2 regions of the Nocardia grenadensis genome follow, and region 2 is predicted to be linked to the other one. Evidence: riboswitches for the same ligand, from Rfam matches in the RefSeq annotation. Region 2 holds a riboswitch; the other holds the start of a gene.

Region 1 (7,847 bases), 180 kb from region 2:
AGATCGGCGCCCGCGTCGGCATAGGCTTTCGCACGCTCGATCGCGGCATCGATTCCTTCGATCCCGGCGGCGTCGGTGCGTGCGCAGATCACGAAGTTCGGATCGCGGCGGGCCGAGACCGCCGCCCGCAGTCGGCGCACCATCTCCTCGGTGGGCACCACCGCTTTGCCGTCCAGATGACCGCACCGTTTGGGATTGACCTGGTCCTCGAGGTGGCAGCCGGCGATGCCGGCATCCTCCAGGACGGTGACCGTCCGGGCGGCGCTCATCGGCTCCCCGAAACCGGTGTCCGCGTCGATGAGCACCGGCAGGTCGGTGACCCGGGCAATCTGGTGACCGCGCCCCGACACCTCGGTGAGCGTGGTCAACCCGATATCCGGCAATCCCAGATCGGCGGAGAGCACCGCACCGGAGACGTAGACTCCCTCGAACCCGACCTCTTGGATCAGCGTCGCCACCAGCGGGTTGAACGCGCCGGGGAACCGCTGGATCTTCCCGGAGCCCAGCCCGGTACGGAACGCCGACCGCTTATCGGCCGCCGAGGTCGATGCTGCGAGCAGGCCGGTCATCAGAACAGTCCCTTCGGGGAACGGGGCGCGCGGGCGAGCACATCCGCCGAGACGGTGAAAGTGAGCTCCGACAACTCACCGGCGGACAGCTCGCCCGCGCGCTGGACCACTTCGAGGAAGCGGTCCTGCTCGGCCGGATCGACAACCCCCTCGGCGAGGGTGCGGAATTTGGCGATGTACTGGTCGCGGACGAAGGGTCGCGCACCCAGCGGGTGGGCGTCGGCGATCGCGAGCTCGTCGACGATCACCTCACCACTCTTCAAGGTCACCTCGGCGCGCGCGCCGAACGCTTTTTCGGCCGGGTCGGTGGAGTGGTAGCGGCGGGTCCACTCCGGGTCCTCGGCGGTGGAGATCTTGCGCCACAACTCGACGGTGTCCGGTCGCTGCGCGCGTTCGGGCGCGTAGGAACGCTCGTGATGCCAGGTCCCGTCCTGCAGGGCGACCGCGAAGATGTAGGGCACCGAATGGTCGAGGGTCTCCCGCGACGCTGTCGGATCGAACTTCTGCGGATCGTTCGAACCGGTACCGATCACGACGTGGGTGTGGTGGCTGGTGTGCAGCACGATCGAGGCGATCTGATCCAGATCACCGATCCGGTCCCGGAGGCGGCGGGCCAGATCGATCGGGGCCTGGCTCTGGTATTCGGCGGAATGCTCCTTGGTGTAGGAGTCCAGGATCGCCCGCTTGGGCTCGCCCGGACCGGGCAGCGGCACCGAGTACTCGGCCTTCGGGCCGCCCAGCAGCCAGGCGATCACACCGTCTTCGCCCTCCCAGATCGGCGACGGCGCGCCTTCACCGCGCAGCGCGCGGTCCACGGCCTCCACGGCCATCTTCCCGGCGAACGCCGGAGCGTAGGCCTTCCAGCTCGAGATCTCGCCCTTACGGGACTGGCGGGTCGCGGTGGTGGTGTGCAGAGCCTGACCGATCGCCTGGTAGATCGTCTCCGAATCCAGTCCGAGCAGCGTTCCGATACCAGCGGCGGCCGACGGGCCGAGATGGGCGACGTGGTCGATCTTGTGCTCGTGCAGGCAGATCGAACGCACCAGGTCGATCTGGATCTCGTAGCCGGTGGCCAGACCCCGGATCAGATCCCGGCCACTACGGCCCGCGTGCTGGGCGACCGCCAGGATCGAGGGGATGTTGTCGCCCGGATGGGAGTACTCCGCAGCCAAGAATGTGTCGTGGAAATCGAGTTCGCGCACCGCGACTCCGTTGGCCCAGGCCGCCCACTCCGGCGAGAAGCGGCCGTGGACGCCGAACACGGTCGCGCCCGGCTGATACGGGTGCGCGAGCGCCTGGGCGCGAGCATTGGTGACCGGGCGCCGGGTCAGCGACGCCGCGGCGACCGCCGCATTGTCGATGATCCGGTTGACGATCATCTCCTCGGTCTCCGCGGCGACATCCACCGGGTCGGTCGCCACCTCCGCAATCCGCCACGCCAGATGCTGCTCGCGGGGGAACTGCTCCGCGGAGCGGTGGGTACGGACGAGATGATTCTTCACGGTCCAAGGCCTCCAGGGGGATCGGCGTATTTCGCTCGATTCGGACGCTACAGACGCGAAACAGCTGTGGAAATCCGTCGCAAAGGGCGAATTTTGTGGAGACAGACCTGCAAAGTTGTGGAGTTTGTGGAGGGCAGTACCGGACCGGGACAGGAATCGGCGCGCGAGCGGGCGCCGATTACTCTCGTGCGCGCCTCACCGGTCGATCCGATTCGATCGAGCAAGGCCGCTGCTCATGCGACGAAAGGGTTCTTCGATACCGACGCGCCCCCGGGCACGGGGTTCTCGATGTCACCCCGGATCCCTTCGTCGACGGTGAGCAGTTCAGCCCGCCGGAACTACGCGCCCGTCCTGGGCTGACACACTCACCGCAGTTACCCGCGGTCAGTCGGTTGATGCGGGTGCGTAGGGGGTGTTCGCCGGACGGTTCTCATCGGCGGCAAGAGGCCGTCCGATCTGCGGGAACGCGCGTTGCGCACACGCGGTGCGTTCACAGACCCGGCATCCTGCACCGATCGGAACAGCGGCGGCCGCGTCATGGATCGGAAGGCCGTGGGAATAGACGAGTTTATCGGCGAAGGCGAGATCGCATCCGAGACCCACCGCGAAATCCCGCGAAGGCGAGAGATATCCGGGATTGCTCTCCCCTGTCGTGCGCGCCAGCCACAGATACGTGCGCCCGTCGGGCATCTCCGCGATCTGGGTGCGGATCCGGCCCGGGGTGGCGAAAGCGTCGTGCACCACCCACAGCGGGCAACTACCGCCCGTCCGGGAGAAGTGGAACGCGGTGGCGGACTGCCGTTTCGAGATATTTCCCGCACGGTCGGTGCGGACGAAGAAGAACGGGACGCCCCGCTGCCCGCGCCGCTGCAGCGTCGACAGACGATGACACACGGTTTCGAAACCGACCTCGAATTGCGCTGCGAGTAGGTCGATGTCGTAGCGCAACGACTCCGCCGCGCCGAGAAACAGCCCGTAGGGCAGAACGAGCGCGCCCGCGAAGTAGTTGGCCAGCCCGATACGCAGCAGCCGCCGCGACTCCGCGGGCAGCGCCGCCGTCTCGGTGAGCAGAGTTTCGATCACCTCGGACTGGGTGAGGAACGCCAACTGTGTCGCCAGTTGGAACGCGCGCTGCCCGGCGGTGAGACGCCGCGCGAGCGTGAGTGTGCGCGCTTCCGGGTCGTAGCTCCGTTTGGGCCCGGGCCGCGCCGGATCCTCCGACCGGATTCGCACCGTCACCCCGTGCTCGTCGCGCAGCAGTCGTGCCAGCTGTAGATCCAACCCGCCGATACTCAACCCGCTCGCGGCGAAGAGATCCTCGGCGGCGGTATCGAGTGCGGGGATGTGGTTACGCCGGTCATAGAAATAGTCGCGGACATCCTCATAGGGCATCGCGGTACGTGGATCCGGGACCGGACCGTCGAGTCCGGCGGTGAACTGCTCGAGCTGCCCGTTGACCGCGCGCAGGCGCCGGTGCTGCCTGATCAGCAACCGCGCCGCAGACGGCACCCGCGAAAGCAATTCATCCAGTTCGCCGCCGCTCACCGAACCAGACTCGGGGTCCTCGGTGAACACCTCATGCAGATCAGCCAGCAACCGAGCATCGGTCTCCGGCGCGAAGAATCCCACCTCCAAGTCGAATGTCGAGGTCAGACGCATCAGCACCGGCACCGACAACGGGCGCTGATCGTTCTCCAGCTGATTGACATAACTCAGCGACAGCCCGAGCGCCTTGGCCAGCCCGGATTGCGACAGGCTCCGCTGCTCACGCAGAGCACGAAGCCGGCCACCGGCATACATCTTCTCCACAGCAAGCACCCCTTCCATGATCGGCACCGGCTCGCCCACGCGATCCGCCGGTGTTCCGGCCGCACCGGCCCTCAGGTCACCGGCGACGGCCGGTGACCCGAGCCGCATCGCGGGGAAAGGTCCGAAAGTGACGGCATGATGCGAACTCCTCGGGTGGCAGCCTGTGACCGTCACCGGTGCGAGCGCGCACGACGACTACGCACCCGGCGAGACCCGGATACGTGAGAATCGGCGTACCGCCTGATCCACGAGGCGACGACCGCCGGACACGTCGTGCCCGGCGCAACCGGCAGGTCTTCGGACTCGTGGGCACCGACCTCGATCGGTCGACTCGGGACCTGGCGCGCTCCCCGAGCTGGTACTACCACGCCGTCGCTTCCCAGGACCCGGCCCAGTGCATGTGACGGCGGTCGCTCCCACTCACCGCTGCGGGACAGTCCCGGATTCCCACCGGGTTCCCTCTCACCCCCGCTCGCGGTCACCCGACCTAGAGCGGAAAGGCTTCGACATCTCACACCGTCGCAACAGCGCGAGACGAACCAGCTGCGCTCATAAGAATATCCCTGCTGGTGAGCCCCGTCCCCACTGGGCGCAGTGCCCCACCGCCCAGGGTCGAGCCGGCAGCGGAAAGACGCCGGATCCCGCCACCCGATTCCGCCGCCGCCGGTGTGGTGCGCCGGCAGAAGCGGGGGCCTCAGGGCGCCCGGTGATCGAGAACGCCGGCGTCCCGCGCGCAGCCCGAATGCCAGTCTGACCAGGCGCTGGTTGCCGCTCGTCCCTGGACGCGCGGCTCGCAAGAGGGAATCCGGTGGGAATCCGGAGCTGCCCCGCAGCGGTATGTGGAAACGACCGCGGTCATCAGCACTGGGCGCCCGCCCGGGAAGCGACCGCCAGTAGGCGACGCCGGCCGGCGTCATGTCCGCGAGTCCGAAGACCGTCCACAGCAGTCACCGCTGGGAACACATGCCCACCGGTACCCCTACCGGCCACCATGATCCGAAGCATCGCCCGCTCGCGGCCTTCCTGTGAGGAACCCCCACATTGCTGGGGGGGTGTCCCTATGTTTCTTGTCAAGCCGTGGGTTGAGGTTGTGCCCGGGTGAGGCTTGGGCGGGGCGTGCGGTCGGTAGCGTGGTCTGAGTGGCGTCGAAGGCTGAACGGCAGGCTGCTCGGGATCGTGTGGCGGTATATCACGAAGAGCGGCTCGGTGAGTTGGTCGAGCACGTAGGCCGGGCATTGGACCGGTTCCGTGCCAGCCAGTTGGATGCGTTCGAGGTCGATGCGGTGATCCACCAATACCATCGGGCGGCTCAGCGGTTGTGGACGTTCTGTAGCCAGTCCGGTGTGCAGGTGGAAGCCACCGCGCATCTCATCGAAGGCATGGCGGGCGGGGGTGAGGTGATCGATTGGTGGCAGCGCGGCATGTCGGTCAGGGCCCGGCGTGCCCAGGGGCTGGACGCTTGATCGGTGTCTGGCAGTTGCCGGCGATCAGGCCGCTGGTGCTGGAATGCGGTAGGGCTGTTTGTTTCGGAGCATGGCGTAGAGGACGTCGCATCGGCGTCGGGCGAGGCAGATGAGGGCTGCGTTGTGTTTCTTGCCCTCGGCTCTCTTTCTGTCGTAGTAGGTGCGGCTGGCCGGGTCGTGCAGGGCGGCGAACGCTGACAGAAACAACGCCCGTTTCAGTTTGTGGTTGCCGGATCGGGCAGGGTGTTCACCGCGGATGGAGCTTCCCGATCGGTGGGTGATCGGGGCGATGCCGGCGTAAGAGGCGAGGTGGCCGGCCGAGGCGAACGCGGTGCCGTCGCCGACTTCGAGCAGGATGCGGGTGCCGGTCCTGACTCCGATGCCGGGCATCGAGGTCAGGACCTCGGCAAGAGGGTGATCGGCGAACATCTCCTCAATGTTCTCGGCGATCTGCTTGCGCTGTAGAAGAACTGCTTTCAACGAATCCGCCAGCTTCGGCAGCACGGTTTCCGCGGCTTTCGTGCCGGGAACGGTGACAGATTGCGCGGGCAGCGCGGCCAGGATCTCCTCGACCAGGCGTGCTCCCATTCGTGGGGCATGTTTAGTGGCGATGGCGGTAAGTTTGCGCCGACCAGCGGCCCGGATGCCTTCGGGACCGCCGCAGCGCGACAGGATCTCCAGCACCGCCGGGTGCGCGATGCGGGGGCCGAGGACGCGTTCGAGGGCGGGGTGGATGCCGGTGAGCAGGCCGCGGATGCGGTTGCTGGTGCGGGTTGCTTCGCCGGCCAGGTCGTCGTCGAAGCCGGCCAGAACACCGAGCTCGGTGAGTGTTTCGTCACCGACGTCGACGCGGCGCAGCGTGTGCGGCATCGTGCGGGCGGCATCAGCGATGATGTGAGCGTCGCGGGCATCGGTTTTGGCTTGACCTGGGTAGAGGTCGGCGATGCGGCGCATCGACAATCCGGGCAGGTAGGCGACATCGTGTCCGCAGGCGCGCGCGACGGTGACCGGCAGGGCGCCGATCGTGTTGGGTTGATCGACCACGATCAGCAGCCGCCCGTGGGTGGCGAGTTTGTTGAACACGGCCCGCAGCCGGGATTCATCGTTGGGTAGTGCCTTGTCGAACAATCGTTTCCCGGCCGGGTCGAGCCCGACCGCGTGATGTTCGCCTTTTCCCACGTCAACGCCGCAGAACACGGCATAAGGTTGTGTCACCTTGCTCGGTCCTCAACTGCCTCGAAACGCTCACTGGACGGTCGCCGATCCAGCGTCAACGCCCGGCACCCACGTTACGAAGAGACCTACCAGCGGCCCTGTCCCCATCAGCGGTCCGTCGACGCCACCAGGACCCGGCGACACCACCCCCCGGATCATTCGAACGACAGGGGCAAGAAGTCATACCGGGCCTGGCGACCGTGGGCCCGGTTCCGGGCCCACGAAAAAGGTAACGGGGTGAACCACCACCGGTTGGGGACAGCCTCCTTCGTAGAGGTGCACGGTCATCATCATGTCGAAGCGTTCCCCGCTCGCAGCGACCCATACGCTCGAAGCCGGCATCCGTGCCAGGTTTCACCTCATGTCGCAGCCGGAATCGCGTGCTGTAGTCCTTACTTGAACACGCGATGCCTCGGCCGGGATCTCGTCGGACCCGACCATTGAAGCGGCCCGGAGCTCCTCCGGTCGGATCATCAGATCGACGATTCGCAGCCAATCCGAATCCACAGTGGACCTCCACGGCGCACTCGCCTCCGCAACAGCATTGTCGTGGATTGGTCGCTGGGTGGCACAGGGGATCGATCCTGCAGCTGCCGCCGACAGGTTCGTGAATCGGCGGCCCTACGGCCGTTTCCCCTCGCAGGCGCGGAGGACGGCACCGCCCGGTGACGCCGCGCACAGTTATTGTGTTGCCGACATGGCCGTCACGATGCAAAATCGTCGCCAATCGAGTTACTTTCCCAGACCTGGCAACGGCACTTCCCACCTGGAGGTGGGCAGAACCTCTCTCCTGCCGCCGGTTTCGATCGATGCTACCCGGGGCCGGTTGCTGAACGCGCTTCGAGCGGCGGTCATGTGGGTTGTTCTGAAGGGATAGTACCGAGATGATTCCAGCCCATCGAGCAAGGAAGTTCGTTGATCGCCCCTGTGATTCCGCCGAGCAGACCCCGGAAAACGATCATCCGTGAAATGTCTCTCGGACACCCACCCGGCCGCCTTCCCCGCACCGACGTGCGGATCGGAATGTCCACCATCAGCGATGGCGGCAGGATCACCGACCGCCTACTCCTGACCGAACTCGGCTGGTCCGCAGCAGTCCACCTCGAACTCGAAATCTGCGATCCGGGAGTACTTTGGGCCCGCCCGTCGGCATCTGGACCGGTCTCGATCTCTGCGGCCGGATACTTCCGGCTGCCACAACGCCTTCTTCGTCAGTTGGGACTGCGCCCCGGTGACCGCGTCCTTTTACTCTCCCGCCACGGCGGACGAGAAATGTCAATCCATCCACC
Region 2 (7,847 bases):
GGCCGCGTCCCGGCGTACCGCGCCCAGCATCCCGACGAGATCGGCGCGGGCACGCCGGTCGAGTCCGGTCGTGGGTTCGTCCAGGACCACCACCGCGGGATCGCCGATCATCGCCATGGCCAACAGGACTCGCTGCTGCTGGCCCCCGGACAACTCGTGCGGGAACCGGCGTCGGAACGCGCGGTCGGTGGGCAAGCCCACGCGGCGCAGGGCGGCTGTCACCTCGTCGCCGGTCCCTTTGACACCGCTCGCCCGGATGATCTCGGCGATCGAGGTGCCGATCCGCAGCGCCGGGTTGAGCCCGGTTGCCGGATCCTGCGGGACGAACCCGACCGACCGCTGGTGTCTCCCGCTCCGGCCGATGGTGGCCGTGCCCGAGGCCCACAGTCCGGGCGGCAGCGCGCCGAGCACGGCCGAGACGAAGGTCGTTTTCCCAGCCCCGGACGGTCCGATGACCGCGAGCCCTCGCCCCGGGGCCAAGCACACCGAAACATCCTCGAGCAGCAGACGCCCGGCGTCGGTTCGGACGGTGAGCTGCTCGGTCCGCAATCCTTCTCCGGCGTCCGGTGCCGGTGTGGCCGTGGCGTTCCGGCGGCGGGGTGGAGCGAGTACCCGGTCGCTGAGCATATTGACCGAGACCACCAGCACCATGATCAGCAACGCCGGGGCGAGTACGGACCACGGTTGCGTACCGAATCCCGGGCGATTCTCGGTGACCATCAGCGCCCAGTCCGGCGCCGGCGGGCGCAGGCCGAGTCCGAGGAAACCACCCACCGCCACGATCGAGATAACCCCGGACAGCCGCACCCCGGCGTCCGCCAGTAGCAACCCGCGCAGGTTGGGCAGGATCTCGACCACGGCGATCCGCCACAGCGGTTCACCCCGGGCCCGAGCCGACTCCACATAGCCCGTACTCGCGATATCGTGCACCGCGGTGCGGACGATCCGCGCGATCCACGGCACCGCGGCCAGCGCGGAGGTCAGCAATACGGCCGGCGCCCCCGGCCCGAGCGCGGTGGCCGTCACCGCCAGCACCAGGAACCACGGGATGATCACGATCGCGTCCACCGGCCGCATGATCCATGGATCCGCGCGTGGCCGCAGGCCTGCCGACAGACCCAGTGCCAGGCCCAGCGCGTAGGCGATGATCAGCGATATCGCCGAGATGGCGACCAGCGACCAGCCGCCGTGCAATAGGCGGGACAGAACATCACGGCCCACGACATCGGTACCGAGCAGATGCCCCGGACCCGGTGAACGGTACGGTCGCGCGACCGAGGCCGTGGGCGAATACGGGGCGAAGAACGGTCCGAGCGCGACCACACCCAGAATCCCGAGGAGAACCAGCGCCCACCCGGTCTTCCTCACCATCGCCCCGCCCCCACCAGTGTTCGAGCCCGCGGGCTGATCAGTAGGGCGAGCAGGTCCGCGAGCACATAGACGGCGATCCCGAATGCCGCCAGCAGCACCGCGGCGGACTGGACGAACGGGTAGTCCCGCACCGAGATCGCGATCAGCAGTTCCTTGGATACACCGGGATAGGAGAAGAGGGTTTCCACGACCGCGATACCGCCGATCAGGCCCACCACCGACCCGGCGAGCGGATGGATCGAGGCGGATACGGCGTTGGGTGCGATATGCCGCCACGCCAATCGGAACCCGCCGACTCCGTTCAGACGTGCGGTGCGGATGTATTCGGTGGCCATGACCTCGGCGGTCTGCGCCCGCACGATCCGCGCGGGATGCGGTGACAGGCCCAGCAGCAGACATACCACCGGCAGCACCAGGACCTCGGGACGTTCCCAGACACCGCTACCGGTGGGTACCAGGGAAACCGCGGGCAGCAGGCGCAGCGATAGCGCGGCGGTCGCCACCAGCAGGACACCGGTGATGAACGGCGGCACCGATTCGACGGCGAGCGCGCCGGCGCTGACGATGCGATCGGTCCGCGATCCGGGGCGGGCGCCGGCCAGCAGTCCGAGTCCCAGCGCGAATGGAATCAGCAGCACGATGGTCAGCGCAGCCAGCGCGCCGCTGTTGCACAGCCGGTCGAACAGCACCTCGGCGACCGGACGACCCGAGATCAGCGAATCACCGAGGTCGCCGCGCAGAAAACCGGCGACCCATTCGGCGAACCGGACCGGCGCCGGCCGATCCAACCCGAGCTCCGCGCGCAACGCCGCCAGCTGTTCCGGGGACGGATCGCCCGCACCCTGCCGCGACAGCATGACGACCGCCGCATCCGAATCCAGCAGTTCGAACAGACCGAAGACCAGCACAGCGACCATGGCCAGGACGCCCACCCCGGCACCGACACGGCCGACGAAATACCGCAGCACGCGTCACTCCTGCGAAGTCAGCCAGGTGGTGGCGTAGTTCGCCCAATCGTCGGTGCCCGGGACCCCGGCGCGCATCCCGCCCACCGTGTTACGGGCGGCGTCGGGCCGTTTGGCGAAGCTGTGCAGGATGAGACCGCCCTCCCGCCACAGCTCGTCCTGTAGTTCGAAGTACAGTTCGCGGCGCCGGTCGGGGTTCATGGCGGCTCGGGCCCGGGCGAATTTCGCGTCCCACGCGGGCCGCCGCCAGGCCGTGCTGTTGCTCGGCGAGCTACTGGTACCGGTCTGCCCGTAGAAATAGTCGAGGCTGTAGTTCCACCAACCCACATGGGTCAGCGCCCGTTTACCGGAGACCTGGGAGAAGTAGGTATCGGCGGGGGCGGATTCGAGCCTGATGGTGATCCCCGCGGCCTTGGCCTGCTCGGCGTAGAGGGTCGCCGACTCCACCATTCCCGGCGTGGCATCGGCGGTGACGAGGGTGACCTCGAGGTTTTCCTTCCCGGCGGCCCGCAGCAGTTCCCGGGCACGTTGCGGGTCGTAGCTGCGCTGCGGCAGGGTGTCGTTGTAGTACGGCGCCCCTTTCCCGTAGAGATCGTTGCCGACCTCGCCGTACCCGTAGTAGACGGCATCGACCATCGCCTCCCGGTCCACGGCCAGCCGCATCGCCTGCCGGACCCGCACATCGTCGAACGGAGCCAGATCGGTGCGCATCTGGAGACACCCCATCAGCCCTTCGGGCGGAACGTACACCGTCGCGGCGGGGTCGTTCTCCAGGCTCCGGGCCTGCAGGTAGCTCATTTCGTGCACCACTTCGCCCTCACCGGAGAGGAAGGCGTTCATCCGGGCCTCGGTCTCGGCGATCTGGATGATCTCGACCTCGTCCAGCAGCGCGGGTCCGTCCCGATAACGGTCGTTGCGGCGCAGCAGCGTGCGGTCGCCCGGGGACCAGTGGGCCAGCGCGAACGGCCCGGTGCCCACCGGCAGAGTCCGCTGGTCGAACTCCGTGGTGCCGTCCTTGACGACGTAGCAATACCATCCCGCGAGCACCGACCCGAAATCCGCGATGGGTGTTTTCATGCCGACGAGAATGTCGAGCTCACCGTCCGCCTTGGTGCGCGCCATATCGACCATCGCCAGGTCACCGGCCGAGGCCCGCGCCGGATCGAGCATCCGCTCGAAGCTCCACAATACATCGCGGGAGGTCAGCGGAGTGCCGTCGCTGAACACCACACCCGGCCGCAAACCGATCCGCCAGACGCTGCCGTCGGCATTCGGTTCCAGTGCCCGGGCCAGGCGGTACCGCAGGGTGAGGTCGTTGTTGTAGGCGACCAGCTTGTCCCAGACGTTCTTCGATACCGCGCCGCCGGCCGAACTGCCCGCCTCGTGCGGGTCCAGCGCGTCGGAGGTCGCCGACCGCCCTGCGATCAGCGAGCGCAGTCTGCCACCCTGCTGCGGTGGACCGGACGCGGGCCCGGAAGGTCCGGTGCCCGTACCACAGCCGGTGAGCAGTGGGAGGCCGACCGCGGTGAGCCCGAACATGCCGGCCGCGCCGGCCAGCAGTCGTCGGCGGCCGAGCACAGGCCGGCCGGTTGTGGAGTTGTTCATCGCCATCCTCGTGGGGTGTCACCCGGTAGTGCAGGCGCAGGTGTCCTGGCTCCCGGATCAACACATCCCCGCCGGCCTTCCAACCTGGGTAGGTCGTGGCCACATATGGCGGATCGCTCCCCGGTGACAGTTGCGGGACAGCCCCGGATTCGCACCGGTGTTCCCTGCACCTCGGATGACGTTACCGGGTACTTATCCGGCTCGGGGCACGCCGGCCCAGAGAACCCAACGCGATCGCCTGCCGACGCGGATTCCGGGTGGTGCCGCCTCCGGGCGTGGCGCTCAGCCGCAGGATGACCAGCGTCACGGCTATACCCGCGGTGATCAGGGCGACGGACCTGATCACAGCTACCAGAGAGTGCGATATACCGGCGACCGCACCGGCCAGCAACATCGTGGTGATCAAAGCCAGGATCAGGGTGCCCCGATCGGTGGTCGCCGGCCAGGAATCTCGGCTGCGCGCGTGGGATACCGCGGCCCATGACCGACCGGATCGGGCCGATATCGGTGTCGACAGCGCTGCGTATCGAGCCATAGCCGAGCCTTCCGCGCGTCCGCCCTTCGTCGGGTAGACCTACCGGCTCACTCCGACCAAGCGCCGAGCTGCACGTCCGAACCACTTCGCCTGAACCGATCCTAACCCCCGCGCGGAGCGGTGCACACCGGTTCTTACGCGGCCCGCGTGCGGGCGGTATCAGCGAGTCCGGTGTTCGTGTGCGGTGAGCAGCAGGTGGTCGAAGCGGGTGCGGGTCTGCACCGCCACGCCACCGAACTCGGTGAGGCCGGTGACGAGGTTCTCGGCCAGGACCCGCAGCTTGGTGTTGGTTTCCTGTGACCGCCACACCAGCACATCGAATGCTTTCTCGGGCGGGATCGCATACATCGCCATCACCGCGCCCTTGGCCTGTTCGATCACCGAGCGTGCTTCGACGATCTCGGGCATCGTCTCGTCGATCACCTGGGTGCGGATGCTGGCCGCGGTGTCGGAGACATCGATGTAGAAGCCCATGGTGCCGATCGAGGCACCGGACCCGTCACGCATCTGATCGCTCACCACCAGGACATGGTGCTCGGCGCCGTCGATGTCGAGGATGCGGTGCCGGGAACAGTAGGGCCGACCGGCGTCCACGACCGCCGACAGCACGTCGGCGACCTGATCCCGATCATCGGGGTGTTTATGTTTCAACAGCAACTCGATGGTGGGTTCGACCTCGCCGGGGCCATACCCGTGCAAGGCAGCGACCTCGTCGGACCACTCCCAGCGCTGCCCGTCGGCATAGAACCAGAAACCCCCCACACGCTGCGGGGCGGGATTGGGGTTCGGCTGGTCGGTCATAGCGTCTTCTCGATCACCGGCCCAGTATCGTCACTACCCCGAGCAGCCGAGCACGCGCCCTGTGCAAAGCCCACCACAGCAGAGGACTCCGTCGGTGGCCGGAGCTACCGGGTGGTCAGCCCTGTAGCGCCTCCTCGACGCTGTGATAGAGCGCGAGAAACTCCTCCAGCCCGGTGACCTCGAGCGGACGAACCACGGGCCGGTTGTGGTCGACGGCGATCCGCAACGGCTGCCGACGGTTCTCGGCAGCCCTGGCGGCTTTGAGTATGGCGCTGAGGCCGTGGCCGCCGAGAAATTCCACAGTGGTCAGATCCAGGACGCAGAATCCACCGCGGGTGCGGTCCAACCCCGTACTCACCGCTTCCACCAACCGATGGGCGGTCGTGTGATCGACCTTCCCACCTACCGCCACGACCGCGACCTCGCAGACCATCCGATGCGCGATCTCCACCTGGGAAACCGACGCCGCATCGTCGTCTTCAGTCACCCTTCAAATCTTATCCCTCAAACGACCAGACTGGACAGCCTCACCGGAGGGGTCGAAGATCCCCGCCGCAGACCCACCACCTACATCGATTACGCCCCGAGTAGTGATCCACCGCCGCGTACTCGCGGACCTGGTCGCCCAAGGCCTCACCACCGACCCCATGGCGAGGAAGATCTTCCCGGCGACACCGCCCGCGAAGAAACACCATCGGCAGCGGGTCCACCCAGGACAGCCCCGCACCGCGCCGCGGGTTTCTTGATTTCCAGGGCATCCGCCCGGGGCCGGCGGCTGTCAAGGTTTATTCGATCCATGAAGGGCTAGTCCGGACAGGCCGGAGGGGGTTGAACAGACAGCTCCCTCCGGCCTGGCCGTCCTACCACGCCGCCGACAGCGGGTCCGGACGTCGAGAGCGGGATACCGGGATGCGTCACTGGTTGAGCGATGCGGTGTCGGGGCTGTCCTGTCGGGGGTGGAGGATCCACTGCTGGTAGGTCTGGTGTCGGAATTGGTAGGCGGTGGCGTTGACGCGGAGCAGGCCGCTGTTACGGGCCCAGTCGAGGAAGGCAGCAGGGCGGTCCGGGAAGTCTGCAGTGAACTTGAACGCAAGCACGGCCAGGAAGAACCGTCCACTCGCGAGCCCGAACCCGGATCCGCCCGCGAGGCCGACCGCGAACCCGACCGCCAACCCGACCGCGGGCCCGAGCGCGAACCCGAGCGCGAACCCGATCGCGAGCCCGAACGCGGCACCGTGGAAGAGCGCTGATTGCAGATCGTTGAGAATCAGCCGCCGTTCATCGATCCCCATAGCCAGCCGATCCTCGGCAGTGGTGCTGAGCCCGCCCACGAACCCGAATATCAGCCCGGACGCGAGCCCGAGCATGAGCCCGACCGTGACCCCGAGCATGAGCCCGACCGTGACTCCGATCGGGATCCCGGCCTTGAACCCCATTACGAACCCGCCGCGCCATCGGGAGCGGGTGGGCACTTTCCACGCAATGCTGTCCGCTGCGGGAGTTCTCTGAGCCTCGGATATGAGCCCGAACGTGATCCCGAACGCGGCCCCGGCCTTCAGCCCGAACGTGATCCCGAACGCGGCTCCGGCCGGGAGACCGAGCGCGAGCCCGGTTGTGAGTGTGATGGCCAGGGCGTGGAGGAGTCGGATGTGGGCCGTGCCGGCGATTTCCCAGATTTCGTCGAGGCGGATGGCGGTGCCGTTGCGCCCGGTGTCGCGGCGGTGTTCGAGATGCCGAGCAAGGGTGCGCAGCCATTTCTCGACATTGTCGGGGGTGTAGTCGCGAAAGCGCTCGGTGTCGTCGGTGCCGGCGATCGCCGCGGGGATCTGGGCGGCGAACAGCCTGTCGCGCACAGCCTCGGGGGTAGGGCAGTCGAGCAGTGCGGCAGCGGTGGTCGGGTCGCGGTGCAGGGTGTGGGCGGTCAGGCCGAGCATCCACGGGTTGCGCAGAGTCACGGCCAGAGGGCTGTCGGCGCGCTCGGGATCGGCGTGTTCGCGCAGGTGGGTATTGATCTTGTCCCATGCGGGGTGGGTGGCGCCGATCCGGTGCTGATAGCTGGTGAGGTAGTCGGCGGGCTGACCACTGGAAAGCGGGGCGAGGGTGACCGTGACCGCGCCGTGCAAGCCGTTATCGCTCCCGGCCTGTTCGAGGTGGTCGAATTCGATGCTCCGGCACAGCACCACCACGGGACGGTGTGCCCATTCGCGTTCGTTGAGCCGGTCCAGCAGCGCTCGGGCGCGTTTCCCGTCGGTGGTCTCGTCGTCCATTTCGTCGAGGCCGTCGAGCAGGGGCAGGATCATCCCGGCCCTGACCATCTCGGCGCCCAGGATGCTCGGCAGCTGGTGGTCGAGCTTCAGGCGGCTCACCAGCCAAGTGGAGAACTCCTGTCCACCGTCCCATCCGGCGGTGTTGAGCCGCACCGGTACCGGTTCGGCGGCACGGCGGGACTCGGGGTCGAGTTCGCGGCGGCGTTGGATCAGACCACCGACGAGGTAAGTGGCGGCCACTGTCTTGCCGGCGCCCGGATCGCCGAGCACGACCATCCGCCGCGGTTGGTCGAGCAGGTCGAA

Evidence for each region. A riboswitch is a leader RNA that binds a small molecule or an ion and turns the genes downstream of it on or off. The one in region 2 is predicted to bind cobalamin.
Region 1: linked by a shared signal. The riboswitch ahead of ACQPYS_RS10675 (hypothetical protein) and the one ahead of ACQPYS_RS11385 (ABC transporter substrate-binding protein) in region 2 are both predicted to bind cobalamin.

What each region holds. Positions count from the first base shown of each region.
Region 1 covers NZ_CP192054.1:2,336,157-2,344,003, reverse strand. Annotated here, with positions in the region: gene prpB (methylisocitrate lyase) at 1-569, opposite strand, end outside; gene prpD (2-methylcitrate dehydratase PrpD) at 569-2,071, opposite strand; gene ACQPYS_RS10680 (short-chain fatty acyl-CoA regulator family protein) at 2,456-3,880, opposite strand; cobalamin riboswitch at 4,152-4,381, opposite strand; cobalamin riboswitch at 4,680-4,816, shown strand; gene ACQPYS_RS10675 (hypothetical protein) at 5,020-5,343, shown strand; gene ACQPYS_RS10670 (IS110 family transposase) at 5,368-6,558, opposite strand.
Region 2 covers NZ_CP192054.1:2,519,262-2,527,108, reverse strand. Annotated here, with positions in the region: gene ACQPYS_RS11395 (ABC transporter ATP-binding protein/permease) at 1-1,371, opposite strand, end outside; gene ACQPYS_RS11390 (ABC transporter permease) at 1,365-2,339, opposite strand; gene ACQPYS_RS11385 (ABC transporter substrate-binding protein) at 2,343-3,941, opposite strand; cobalamin riboswitch at 3,963-4,152, opposite strand; gene ACQPYS_RS11380 (hypothetical protein) at 4,123-4,476, opposite strand; gene ACQPYS_RS11375 (PAS and ANTAR domain-containing protein) at 4,636-5,277, opposite strand; gene ACQPYS_RS11370 (anti-sigma factor antagonist) at 5,393-5,764, opposite strand; gene ACQPYS_RS11365 (hypothetical protein) at 6,192-7,847, opposite strand, start outside.